2 regions of the Paenibacillus nitricinens genome follow, and region 2 is predicted to be linked to the other one. Evidence: riboswitches for the same ligand, from Rfam matches in the RefSeq annotation. Region 2 holds a riboswitch; the other holds the start of a gene.
The links. A riboswitch is a leader RNA that binds a small molecule or an ion and turns the genes downstream of it on or off. The one in region 2 is predicted to bind S-adenosylmethionine.
Positions count from the first base shown of each region.

Region 1: it holds a riboswitch for S-adenosylmethionine, as region 2 does, so the genes downstream of both, metA (homoserine O-acetyltransferase MetA) here and ACN6KS_RS25485 (methionine ABC transporter ATP-binding protein) in region 2, are expected to answer to the same signal.

Region 1 is NZ_CP183948.1:1,855,749-1,862,429, reverse strand. It holds gene mqnC (cyclic dehypoxanthinyl futalosine synthase) at 33-1,169, opposite strand; gene ACN6KS_RS08215 (aminotransferase class I/II-fold pyridoxal phosphate-dependent enzyme) at 1,437-2,609, opposite strand; gene metA (homoserine O-acetyltransferase MetA) at 2,646-3,566, opposite strand; SAM riboswitch class I at 3,681-3,811, opposite strand; gene corA (magnesium/cobalt transporter CorA) at 4,211-5,146, shown strand; gene ACN6KS_RS08200 (HRDC domain-containing protein) at 5,229-6,245, opposite strand; gene ACN6KS_RS08195 (ROK family protein) at 6,455-6,681, opposite strand, start outside.
Region 2 is NZ_CP183948.1:5,718,059-5,724,739, reverse strand. It holds gene ACN6KS_RS25515 (Cof-type HAD-IIB family hydrolase) at 47-802, shown strand; gene ACN6KS_RS25510 (DUF456 domain-containing protein) at 839-1,324, shown strand; gene ACN6KS_RS25505 (putative polysaccharide biosynthesis protein) at 1,352-2,980, shown strand; gene ACN6KS_RS25500 (thioredoxin family protein) at 3,059-3,403, shown strand; gene ACN6KS_RS25495 (COX15/CtaA family protein) at 3,494-4,471, shown strand; gene ACN6KS_RS25490 (Cthe_2314 family HEPN domain-containing protein) at 4,581-5,315, shown strand; SAM riboswitch class I at 5,417-5,556, shown strand; gene ACN6KS_RS25485 (methionine ABC transporter ATP-binding protein) at 5,657-6,673, shown strand; gene ACN6KS_RS25480 (methionine ABC transporter permease) at 6,673-6,681, shown strand, end outside.

The DNA of each region.
Region 1 (6,681 bases), 2.9 Mb from region 2:
AACGAGCAACAAGCGTTAAATTGATTTATATATTAGTTCTGCATGATGAAATCATTAGCAATTTTCGCATTCGGGTCATCGAACACGCGCAGAATATCGTAGCGTGTATTCCGCTGTGCCGGGATTTTGCCTGCTTCGCGGATCAATTGAGTAATCGACTCGATGTTGACCTTGTAGGTCGCACCCGCAGAAGATACTACGTTTTCTTCAATCATTGTACTGCCGAAATCGTTGCAGCCATATTGAAGGGAAAGCTTGCCCACCTCTGGTCCCATTGTTACCCAAGAGGATTGGAAGTTCTTAATGTTGTCTAGAACAAGGCGACTAATGGCTACCGTCTTCAGGTATTCCTCAGGCGTTTGTCTATCCAGCTTCAGGTTGGTATTGTCCGGTTGGAATGTCCAAGAGATAAAGGCCAAGAAACCCTCTGAATCGTATTTGTTGGCAATACACTCGTCCTGAGCCTCACGCACACGAAGTAAGTGCAGTGCCCGTTCTTCCATACTCTCACCAAGTCCAATGACCATCGTAGCTGTCGTATTCATACCGATCTTATGCGCTGTCTGCATTACGTCCATCCACTCGCGCCATGAGCCTTTAAGTCGGCTGATCTTACGGCGTGTACGATCATCGAGAATTTCCGCTCCCCCACCTGGTAATGAATCCAGGCCAGCAGCATGGATTTCACGCACAACTTCTTCGAGCGATAATCCAGATACTTCTTTCATCTTCATAATCTCAGCAGGAGAGAAGGAATGCATTGTAATCTCAGGAAAACGTTGCTTAATTCCGCGAAGTATATCGGTATAATAGCTGAAAGGAAGATTTGGGTTCGTACCGCCTTGCATCAGTATTTCTGTACCATTTACAGCGATAGTCTCAGCAATTTTTTGGTAAATCGTCTCATCCGGCAGTACATATCCCTCATCAGAGCCCGGTCTGCGATAAAATGCGCAGAAACGACAGTAGACATCACATACATTCGTATAGTTAATATTACGACCAATTACAAACGTGGCCATCGGGTCTGGATGCCAGCGTTCCATTATGGTGTTTGCAGCTGCACCCATTTTCTCAATTTCGTTGCTCTCGAACAGTCGGATGGTATCTTCCAATTGGAGACGTTCACCCCGTAGGGCTTTGTCCAAAATAAGATCTATCGCACTCATCGTTCGCATCCTCCTTCTAAACCCTTAGGGGTATGATAGAATCACAAAATTACAGGAAGAAAAAACGTTGTCTCTTTTTCAAGATGACAACCCTTTCTCATACAATTGAACAGTTCATTTCCTCATCGTATCACAATCTGAACAGCTTGAAAAATGCTTTTACATTCTTCGCAAATTCCCATCCAGAAGAAAAGCAGCATCGCACTTAGCGATACTGCTAGTTATCCTCTATTTTTCCACTAACGCTTGAGTGAACATCTCTTGCTGTTACTCGGGGTCAATTTCTGTCTTAGCAGCTTCCAGGGCGTGGCCAAGATCAGCAATCAAATCCTCTGCATGTTCAATACCGACGGAGAAACGTAGCAATCGGTCATCTACCCCCACAGCATTTCGAATCTCCACTGGAATATCAGCATGCGTTTGTACAGCCGGATAAGTCATAAGTGACTCTACGCCGCCAAGGCTCTCTGCGAATGCAATCAGACGAATATGACGAAGAAGCGGCTCCACGTATCTGGCATCTTTTAATTTGAAAGAAAAAATACCGGTATTGCCTGAAGATTGGCGATTCTGGATTTCATGTCCTGGATGATCCGGCAATCCTGGATGGAACACTTCCGCAACCGCTGGATGCTCTAATAAGTATCGAGCAATCGCTAGTGCATTGCTCTCATGACGCTCCATACGCAGCGCCAATGTCTTCAAGCCTCTCATCAACTGATAACTGTCTGTTGGTCCAAGTACAGCTCCAATAGAGTTATGTAGAATAGCTATTTCAGCTGATAATTCTACACCCTTGGATACAATTAGGCCTGCCAGTACATCATTATGACCACCCAAATACTTAGTAGCGCTATGAACTACAATATCCGCACCTAATTCTATAGGCCGTTGGAAGAATGGAGTCAGCAGGGTATTATCTACAATGCTAAGTAACCCATGGTGACGTGCCCAAGTGCATACAGCTTCAATATCCGTGATCATCATAAGTGGATTCGTTGGCGTTTCAATAAATACAGCTTTCGTATTTGGACGACGTGAAGCTTCCAGTGCATCCAAATCATTCGTGTCTACATAAGAAGCAGTGATTCCAAACTTGGACATAATCCGTTCCAACAAACGATAGGTACCGCCGTAAAGATCCAGCGAAACGATCAAATGGTCGCCTTGAGCGAACAAGGTAAGCACCGTTTGTATCGCTGCCATCCCTGAGCTACAAGCAAATCCTGCATCTCCAGATTCCAGTTCCGCAGCTGCATTCTCAAGTACTGAACGGGTCGGACTCTTGGTGCGGCTATAATCAAACCCTGTGCTCTGACCGAGTTTTGGATGACGAAATGCCGTTGCATTATAAATCGGAAAATTAATTGCTCCAGTGGCTGGATCTTCTTGAGAACCTATTTGAGCCAGTCTACTTTCAATCCTAAGTTTGTCATCCATGATTAATGCCTCCTAATTTATATTGTAGCGTTATTATTAATAAACAATCGGGTCGATATCATAAGGCGTTTCTTGATATACATAGTAATTGAGCCAGTTAGAGAATAATAAATTGGCATGCGCACGCCATACTGCTGGAGGTGTACGTTCTGGATCATCTTTAGGGAAGTAATGTTTCGGCAAAGCCATCTCCATCCCTCTAGACACATCACGGTCATATTCCCATTTCAAGGATAGAGGATCATATTCGGAATGTCCGGTCACAAATATTTGTTTTCCGTCGTTTGTAGCCACTAGATACATACCAGCTTCTTCGGATTCCGCCAGAATCTGCAGATCTGGATTATTCTCAATATCTTCACGGGAGACATCGGTATGACGAGAGTGTGGTACATGGAACACCTCGTCAAAGCCGCGCAACAGTTTAATGTTATTTTGATTAATCGTATGAGGGAAGACGCCAAAACATTTCTCAGGCAATGCCACTTTACGAACACCAAAATGATGATATAAGCCTGCCTGTGCCGCCCAACAAATATGCATAGTTGAAGTCACATTGTCCTTGCTCCATTCAAAAATTTCTTTCAGCTCTTCCCAATACGATACTTCCTCGAACTCCATTTGTTCTACAGGAGCACCTGTAACGATTAAACCATCCAAACGGCGGTGGCTGATCTCGTCAAAGGTTTTGTAAAAGCTCTTCAAATGTTCCGCAGAAGTATTCTTGGAAATATGGGAACGCGGATGCAATAAAGTAACATCAACTTGTAGTGGCGAATTTCCAATTAAACGCAGCAATTGAGTCTCTGTCGTCTCTTTAGTCGGCATGAGGTTCAGAATAGCAATCCGTAGTGGACGGATATCCTGATGGAAAGCCTGACTTTCGTCCATCACAAAAATATTTTCTCCGGATAGTACTTCTTTCGCCGGTAAACTGTCGGGAATTTTAATTGGCATTGTCTTTCCACTCCTTAGCTGAATTTAGTTGTTTTGCCGCACTGCGGCTTGCTGAACAATAAAAAGACCTTCCTCGGAAATCGAGAAAGGTCATATCTACAGTCATATGCGCCTCTCTCATCTGCCAGAATGTTCCTGAAGACGATTAGACGTCTGCAGAAATTCCGCAAGAATTAGCACCGTGCGTTTACACGCCGGTTGCCGGGTTTCATAGGGCTAGTCCCTCCACCTGCTCTTGATAAGATTTAGCTGTATTCAATTAAATTACTTTAAAATTCACTTTAAATCATGAACCTCCTTTTCGTCAAGTCCATACAATGCTGAAGAAGCCTCAAAATCACAATAAATTTGCTTGAAAGAGGCATACTCCGTTGTTATACTAGACAAGTATTTCATACCTGAACGAAAAGAAGAGGTGAGAAGAAGAATGGAAGGCGACCCGAGCTCGCAAATATGTGTACAGAATGAGCAACCACACAGGATAATCATCAGCTTGCCGGCGGCGGGAGCAGTTCTTCTTCATGCCCTCGAAACGTCATTTGGCCCTATGTATTGATTGTAACGCCCGGCCAAGCTGATTTTTTTCTCTGTGCTTAATTTAGCAGTCCCTAGTGAAGACCTGGGGATAGGAGGAGTGAAATCAGATGAAAATCCGGCTGGTGAATGCAGGGGTTTTTACACCTATTGATGAAATTGATGAAACACTAACACCCCCAACGGAAGGGTTCTATTGGATTGACGCCGATGTTGAGGATTTGGAGCTGCTTCAGCCCTTATTCAACCTACATGATCTTGCTGTTGAGGATTGCCTTAGCGAAGAGGATCAGCGTCCGAAGATCGAAATATACGAAAGTCACTACTTTATAGTTGTAAATAGCATCCGCTTTGACGATGAAGAAATTTTCCTACGGGCGCTCAATGTATTCCTCGGAAGACATTACATCATCACTGTCACGAAGCAAAAGATCAATGAACTACGAATCCTGAAGCCTATGCTCTGGGAGCAAGAAGTAAGTGAACCGGATATGTTCCTTTACTTACTAATTGACCTTGTCGTGGATAACTATTTCTCCGTCGGCGACCGAATTGAAGCTCGGATTGAGAAGCTGGAAGAAGATATTCTCATGCATACCAAAAAGTCACATCTCAGTGAAATTATCGGTCTGCGAAGTGAAATTCTATGGTTGAAGAAAATGCTGGGGCCACAAAAAGAAGTAATCAATACCCTAAATAAAAAAGACCTCCGTCTGATTGATGATCAGCTGCAGAAATATTTTAGCGACATTTATGAAAATGCGGTTAAAATATCTGAAACCTTTGAGACATATCGCGATCTCATGGGCAACTTACGAGAGGCATACCAATCCAGTATCGCCAACCGTGCGAATGAAATTATGAGAGTTTTTACTGCGATCACAACAATATTCATGCCCCTGACCGTAATTACCGGAATCTACGGTATGAACTTTGATCATATGCCTGAGCTTCATACAAAATATGGCTATTATGGCGTTATAGGTGTTATGTTGACGTTAGGCTGTGGGATGCTGTATGTTTTCCGCAAGAAGGAATGGCTATGAAACGAACCGGACGAATAAGCAAGACGAAGGCCCTGTAACCGAAAGGTATAAGGAAGCCTTCGTCTTTTTGGTATGCGCGAATTTAAAAACTGGTCGCCATGCCTACCTTATGCGTTTGCTCCCGGCGGAAACGGATGCGGATCAATCGCAGACGCTCATAATAAATATCCAATCCTTCAGCAGCGGAAAAATCGTCACCATACACCTTATGTAACACCGGTTTTAAGAAAAGGTCTCCAAGCTCCTCATAGGCATTCCATATCGCATCCTGCTCATGCTGCGGCATATTGCCAAGCTCTACATGGATCAGCTTCTCGACGGAATAACCCTCTCTTTCTAGCTCCTCTACCGCTTCAATCAGTTCACGCCGGTTCACTCCACTGTTCACCTTAAGCTGTTCCAAGCCCAATCCATTCTCGATCCCCTGTAACATAATCCTCCGCAAGCGAAGTCGTTCTAGCTGCTTCTTATATTTGACCTCTTTCTGTTTATAAAGCCAAGATACGAAAGACTCCTCTTCAATTACTTCATATACCCAATTTAGAGGGAAGGAATGTTCCCTTGCCACCGCAGTAGTTATAGCCAGCCAATCGGCCCCAAACTGTGTTACCTTGCCTTCTCCTACACCCGGAATTTGCATCAGTTCCTCTGGCGTATGCGGTAGAAATGTACTTAACAAGCGCAATAGACGATTGCTGGCGAGAATATAGGGTGCCTTCCGTTCACTCGAAGCCTTACCACGGCGCCAAGCACATAACTCTTCATAAATGGCTTCATTCCCATAATGTTCACTGTAATATTGAAGCTTCAGCTGCTCCTGATTACGTCCGCTAAGACTATCCTCCTCGTGGAATATCCCATCGATTAAGGGTCGATAGCCATCTCCCATCTTCACCGCTAGCTCATGCCTGTATACACAGAGCATTTCATTCCAAGATCCACCTTCATACCATAAATTCTCAATGTAATTCTCCCCTCCTGAAAAATCACGCCAGCCCAGACTCCAGATCCCCTCTTCCTCTCCAATCCACAGCTGGGCGTACACCTCTTGATCCACTTCAGATATTCTGGATAAACGGTTCATAAATACAATTTGCATATTCATCCCTACCTTTCTCAACTTACAGCAAGCACAATAACCTTCCGGGAAGAGCTTCCCTCGGAGCGAACAAATCCTTTCGCAATCAGACCCCGAACGCAAAAAAGCACCTCTCTCACGATAAACGCGAAAGAGGTGCTCCCTCATTAATGCTATACTGTTAGATCCTACAATACCATATATTACCGAACAGTCAATGTCTTTTTATACTAGCTTCTAGCTAGAGCTAATGTAGCCAATCCAATCGCTCCAGCAAGCCCTGCATTGTCTCCAAGACCTGGTGAGACAACATAATTATCGATGTCGACATTAAGCGATGGATGTTGAACATATCCGCTCAATAACTCTTGCAGCTTAGTGCGAATTAACGGGAATAGGTGGCTTTGCTTCATAACACCACCGCCCATTACGATTTTTTGAGGAGACAGAATCAGCA
Region 2 (6,681 bases):
ATAAACAGCTGCTCTATTGAGAGCATAAAAGAATGGAGGGGTGGCAATGACTGCCAAATACCGCCTGCTTGCTTTGGATATGGATGGAACCCTACTGAATGATGAACAGATTATTACACCTACAACGGTGAAATGGCTTCAAAAGGCGGTCGACGCAGGCGTTCATGTCTGTCTATCGACAGGCCGGGCTTTTACAAGTGCATTTCCATATGCTGAGCAGCTTGGACTAGAAACACCTATGATTACTGTGAACGGTAGTGAGGTATGGCGAGCACCGCACGAAATTTATCGGCGATCCTTGATGGACCCTATGCTGGTACAACAAATGTATGAACTTGCTAAAGAAGATGACATCTGGTTCTGGGCCTATTCTACGGAAAAGGTCCACAAACAGGATAACTGGGATGGGGATGTAACGGGCAGAGAATGGCTTAAATTCGGTTATCACACCGAAGATGATGAGCTTCGTCATAAGCTGCTGCTTCGTCTTCAAGATATGGGTGGGCTGGAGATTACGAACTCCTCTCCGCATAACCTGGAGATTAACCCTCTTGGAGTGAATAAAGCAGCCGGAATCATGGAAGTCTGTAAGCTCCTAGGACTAGACATGTCCCAAGTTATAGCGGTTGGTGATAGTCTCAACGACCTTGCAGCGATTCAGCAGTCAGGGCTTGGGGTTGCCATGGGCAACGCTCAGGAGACGGTTAAAGAAGAGGCTGACGCTGTGGTGGCTTCTAATAATAATGATGGAATTGCAGAAGTCATTCAAAAATATATTTTTAATGAAGCTATTGCGAAGTGAATCCATAGAGCATATTTGCTATTAGGAGGTTAAGTATTGACGATCCTGGGTTGGATTCTTATTATTGCTTTATTTGCCGTAGGGCTAGCCGGGGCAGTGTATCCTATACTGCCGGGTGCACTTGCGATTTATCTTGCTTTTTTCGTATATGGCTGGTTCTTTTCTTTCGAGCCTTTTGGTGTTTGGTTCTGGATCATTCAAACGCTGATCGTTGTAGTTCTATTTATTGCTGATTACGTTGTAGGGGCGTGGGGCGTTAAGAAATTTGGCGGCTCACGTTCATCGATTATCGGGAGTACGATTGGGCTAATCATTGGTCCTTTTGTAATCCCAGCCTTCGGACTTATTATTGGTCCGTTTCTGGGTGCCTTTATAGGAGAATTGATCGTGGGTTCTTCACCAGCTAAAGCTGCCAAAGTAAGTGTAGGATCCATACTTGGGTTGTTTAGTAGTACTGTTGTCAAAATTGTGCTACAAATTATTATGGTCGTCCTCTTTTTTATATGGGTCGTCCGGTTTTAATTTTAACAGTGAAGAAGGGGAAATGGTTTGTCCAAGAAAGAGTCTTTCGTAAAAGGCACGCTTATCCTTGCTGCTGCAGCTTTGGTGGCAAGGGTACTCGGGCTTGTTCAGCGGGTGCCGCTGGATCATATTTTTGATGATGTGGGGAGAGCATCATTTGGGGTATCGAACAATATCTATTTAATGCTGCTCACCGTGGCTACAGCAGGTATTCCAAGTACGCTCAGTAAAATGGTCTCCGAGCGGTACGCTCTGAATCGTCCTGAAGAAGCGAGACAAGTATATCATGCAGCATTAATATTTTCAGTAGCAGCAGGGGTAATCATGACTGCCTTGCTGTACTTCGGCGCTCCGTTCTATGCGACACATATTGCTGACGTACCTGAGTCAGCGATGGCAGTTAGGGCTATTGCACCTGCACTTTTACTTTTTCCGGCAATTGCCATGATGCGCGGTTATTTTCAAGGGCGCAACAATATGATGGCCGGTGGTATTTCACAGATTGTAGAGCAGTTTGCTCGCGTACTAGTCGCTATTTTATTAGCTTATATTCTATTACAGCAGGGATATAACAATACAACTATAGCAGCAGGAGCATCCTTTGGTAGCGTAATTGGTAGTATTGCAGCATTTGGTGTCATGATTTATTTTGCAATCAAGCTGCGCCGAGAGGATAAACAGCAAGGATTAAATTACAATACCACTCAAAAATTGCCGATTTGGGGAATTTACAAGGATATTTTCACACTATCAATTCCGATCGTGCTCTCTTCACTTACGATTCCCGTAGTGAATGTGATTGATACTTCTTTGGCTGTTCCACTGCTTATCGATCAGATGGGGAGAGAGAGTGCAACAGCAGCTTTGGGTATACTAACCACGCGTGCACAAAGTGTGGCCGGAATTCCACCGGTACTAGCCATTGCGCTAGGTACCTCGCTGATTCCGATCATATCAGCTGCCTATGCCCGTCGTGATGAGGGACACTTGAAGAAGCAAATTACACTTGCTTTGCGGATTTCTATCCTGACAGGGATGCCAATTGTATTGGCGCTTGTGGCAGCGGCTTATTCTGTGAATGGGTTACTGTTCAGCAGCTTGGACGGAAGCGGAATTGTGGCGATGCTTACGATTGGAACGATCTTTCAGATCACCATGATGACAACGAACTCCATCTTGCTCGGTATGGGCAAATCACGTATTTCAATGTATTATGTGCTAGTGGGTATTATTGTTAAATTAGCCGCGAGCTTCTTACTAAGTAAGGTATTTGGGATCTACGGGATTATCGGCGCAACAGCACTTTGTTTCGTAGTCATTACTATTCTTAACTTACGGATGCTGAAATCCATTGTACCTTTCGAAATTATGGGTAAACGGTGGGGCGGCTTCGCAATTGCAGTTCTGGTGTCCGGTGTTATTGGTTTTGGTTTGAACCAAGCTGGAATTCTGTTAACAGATCTAATGCCTGCACGTCTGGCGTTTCTGATCACTTGTCTTGTTGTAGGGGCAGCAGTTGTTATTATTTATCTGGTCATGCTAATTGTACTGGGTGTGCTTACTAAACAGGAAATCTCCAGTTATCCGCGTGCATTGCAAAAATTGTTGAATCCGCTGATGAAATTACAGCCTGCGCGTGTTCGTATGCGAGAATAAGTTTGACTTCTGCATGACATTTTGCTTCACTTAAAGAATAGAAATTTGACAGATATGGAAGAAAGGACTGAATTAACAATGGACAAAATTAGTTCTCCTGGTGAATTTCAAGTAGCCATTCAATCTCCTCGATTAACTGTAGCCATCTTCAAGGCGGACTGGTGCTCGGATTGTAAATTTATCGATCCCTTTATTCCTGAGGTAGAGCAAGCCTATGCAGATCGTCTAACGCTGGTTGAGGTTGACGTTGATGCTGTAGGTGACGTTAGTCAGGAACAAAATATTATGGGTATTCCAAGCTTTGTAGCGTATTCCGATGGACGTGAATTGGTTAGATTCGTTAATAAATTACGTAAATCCCGCGAGGAAATTGAGAATTTCCTGGATAAAGCGGTTCAAGTGCATCAAAGCCTTCAACAGTAATTCCGGAAAACCACCGCTTTCGCCTGTTTGAGCAAAAGCGGTGGTTTTTTAAGATGCTTCTTCATTCCTAAAAACTGCGGGTGATATTTTTTGACGACAAATCAGTTGAAATGGCTTAGTTATCTTACTTGCCTTATCATGTTCCTCGCTGTACTAGGGGGAGCGGTAGTAACGAAGACTGGATCGGGATTGGAATGCGGAAATGAATGGCCGCTCTGTCATGGGAAATTAATTCCGGCTTATACTGTAGGTTCGATGATTGAATACACCCATCGCTTGTTTAGCGGCTTGGCTGGGTTATTGTCACTTGCCTCGATGTTTGCTTTTTGGCGTTATGCCCGAAATCGGAAGGACTTGTTAGCATATGCATTCATGACTTTACTGTTTGTAATTGTTCAAGGTGGTATGGGAGCGCTTGCAGTAATTAAATCCCAATCAGCTGCTGTGATGGCACTGCATATGGGCTTCTCCTTAATCGCTTTTTCAAGTTCTCTGATGCTGGCTCTCGGAGCTAAAAGGAGACATGAAGCAGGTGAGTACGATCCTAAGGTGGAGCTACAGAAGAAACCCGTCAGCAAGGCTTTCCGCAATTTAACCTGCTTAACGGCCTTATATTCCTATGTTGTTGTTTATATTGGAGCCTTTGTTAGTCATACGGATTCACGTGGTGGATGTTCGGGCTGGCCGCTATGTAACGGTGAATGGGTTCCCGAGCTTTCCGGGGGAGTAGGTATTGTTTTTACGCATCGGATTGCGGCTTTGATCTTATTCATTCTTACTGCGGTGCTTGGTCATTTAGCTTTTTGGAAACATAAGGATTACCCAGAGCTAAGAGCTCTTGGCGTAGCTGCTGTTCTGCTATGCTTGATGCAGGTGTTTAGTGGAGCTGCTGTTGTTTACACGCTTGATAATGAAAGATTGTACATATTTGCCGCCTTGGCTCATATTTTGTTGATTGCCTGTTTGTTTGGTGTTCTATGTTATATGAGTGTAAGAGTCTGGCAGCTGAATCGCGCGAGAAATGTTGTTGTTGAAAAAAATAGAGCAAATCCAATGACACCGTTGTAACGCCCTTAGTAGAAAGTTCCCACCGTGGATAGAGTCGCTTTACCTGCGGAATAATAAAGTGGAAATCGGTATATCGTGGTGCTGGATAAAACTTTAGGAGGACTGGGTTATGCTGCGGGTTATACTTGGAGAGCCGCCTCGAAAGAACAGCGGTGTATTGGCTGACGCGATGGAGAACATGGCCACATTTGCAGCCTTACTGCGCAAGGAAATGAACGCTCATGAGGATAATGACCATGAATACCGCAAGCTGGAGATTTGGACACGTGGACTGATCTCGTCACTGGATGAATTGGAGCAAAGCTGGTTCGCGGCCGCTTTTTACCGGAAATCGGTAATCGCTGGTTATATGGACGATATGTCACCAGTGGAACAAGGCGATTATGCGCGTTATGTTTATTTTTATAAAGATGGATTTATTCGTGTATTCTCTCTTCTGGACAAGCTTGGAACGGTGCTGAATCATTTTTATGACCTCAAAACCTCCAAATTAAAAACGCATTTTTCTTATTTTACAGTGCTGCGTCAACTTCAGTTATTGAATGTGCATCCTGCGTTAGCGGATCAACTCGAACAGATCAAGAACTCTTATCGTGATCCACTGGAGAATCTACGCAAGCGCAGAAATGCTGAAATTCATTATATGAATTCCGAAATGCAGGATGATTTATGGCAGCGACATCAAGGCTTGCATGACAAAATTCAGCTTGAGGATTTAGATAGCCATCTTGAGGATTTAAAGCAGTCCCTTGAAATGAACTGTAAAACATTAATCGCGGCATTCAGCTACAGCAATGAACAAATGCGTAAGGAAATCAGCAAGGCAAAGAGCATACAATCCTAAGCGTTCAAGATATTTCCTTTTGACAAAAAACAAGAAACTTACTATACTTATGCTTGCATTAAAGTCTGTACGAATTCAAACATAAAAATTTCATACTCTATATCTTATCGAGAGTGGCGGAGGGATAGGCCCGATGAAGCCCGGCAACCGATTTGTATACAACGCGATTAGCGTTATATACAAATGTCATGGTGCTAATTCCTACAATGACGCAAGGTTTGTGGTCGTTGGCAGATGAGAAGGCATTGTCTAAATAAACACACAGAGCCTCTTGCGATCTGCATCGATCGTCGGAGGTTTTTTTGTATGGAATAAGTGAAATATAAAGGGGGCGACGAGCGTTGATTAATCTAAAAGGAATAACAAAGGTATTTGGAAAAGGCAGCCATGCGGCTACAGCACTTTCCGGATTGAATCTGTCTATCGAAAAAGGTGAAATATTCGGAGTCATTGGCCATTCTGGCGCGGGGAAAAGTACATTGATCCGTTGCATTAATCTGTTGGAACGTCCGACAGAAGGAGAGGTTTGGGTTGATGGTGTAGAGCTAACCAGTCTTAGCCAAGCTCAGCTGCAGGAACAGCGGCGCAAAATTGGGATGATTTTTCAACATTTCAATCTGCTATCTTCAGCGACGGTGTACGATAATATTGCTTTTCCTCTGCGACTCACAGGCGTTTCGAGAACAGGTATTGATGCAAAAGTAAAAGACTTGCTTGCCCTAGTGGGGCTTGAAGATCACAAGGATAAGTATCCCTCTCAATTATCAGGAGGGCAAAAGCAACGGGTCGGCATCGCACGGGCACTTGCCAGCGACCCTGATGTGCTGCTGTGTGACGAGGCAACCTCTGCGCTTGACCCACAAACGACAGACTCTATTCTTAAGCTATTGCTCGATATTAATAAACGATTCCATCTGACCATTGTGCTGATCACTCACGAAATGCACGTGATTCAGAGCATCTGCGACCGTGTTGCGGTCATTCATGGTGGTGGTATCGTTGAGCAGGGTAAAGTGACGGAGGTATTCCTGAAGCCGCAGCATGAGGTCACCCGCGATTTCATTCGCAGTGAATCACAGAATGAGGGCCCCCTTCGTACGGCGCTTGACGCTGCTGCTGGGGACAACTCTCAGGCCGTCAAAATTACTTTTTTCGGAGAGAAGACCTACGGCTCTGCCCTTTCCAATGTAGTACGTGAGACAGGTGTTAGCTTTGCCATTCTGCATGGTACCATCTCAACGATTAAAGACGTACCTTATGGGCAAATGATTGTTCGGTTCGAAGGACCCGCTGAAGCGATTGCTGTGACGATAGCTGAACTAACCGCTCAAGGGCTTGAAGTGGAGGTGATTTCGTAATGAATTTC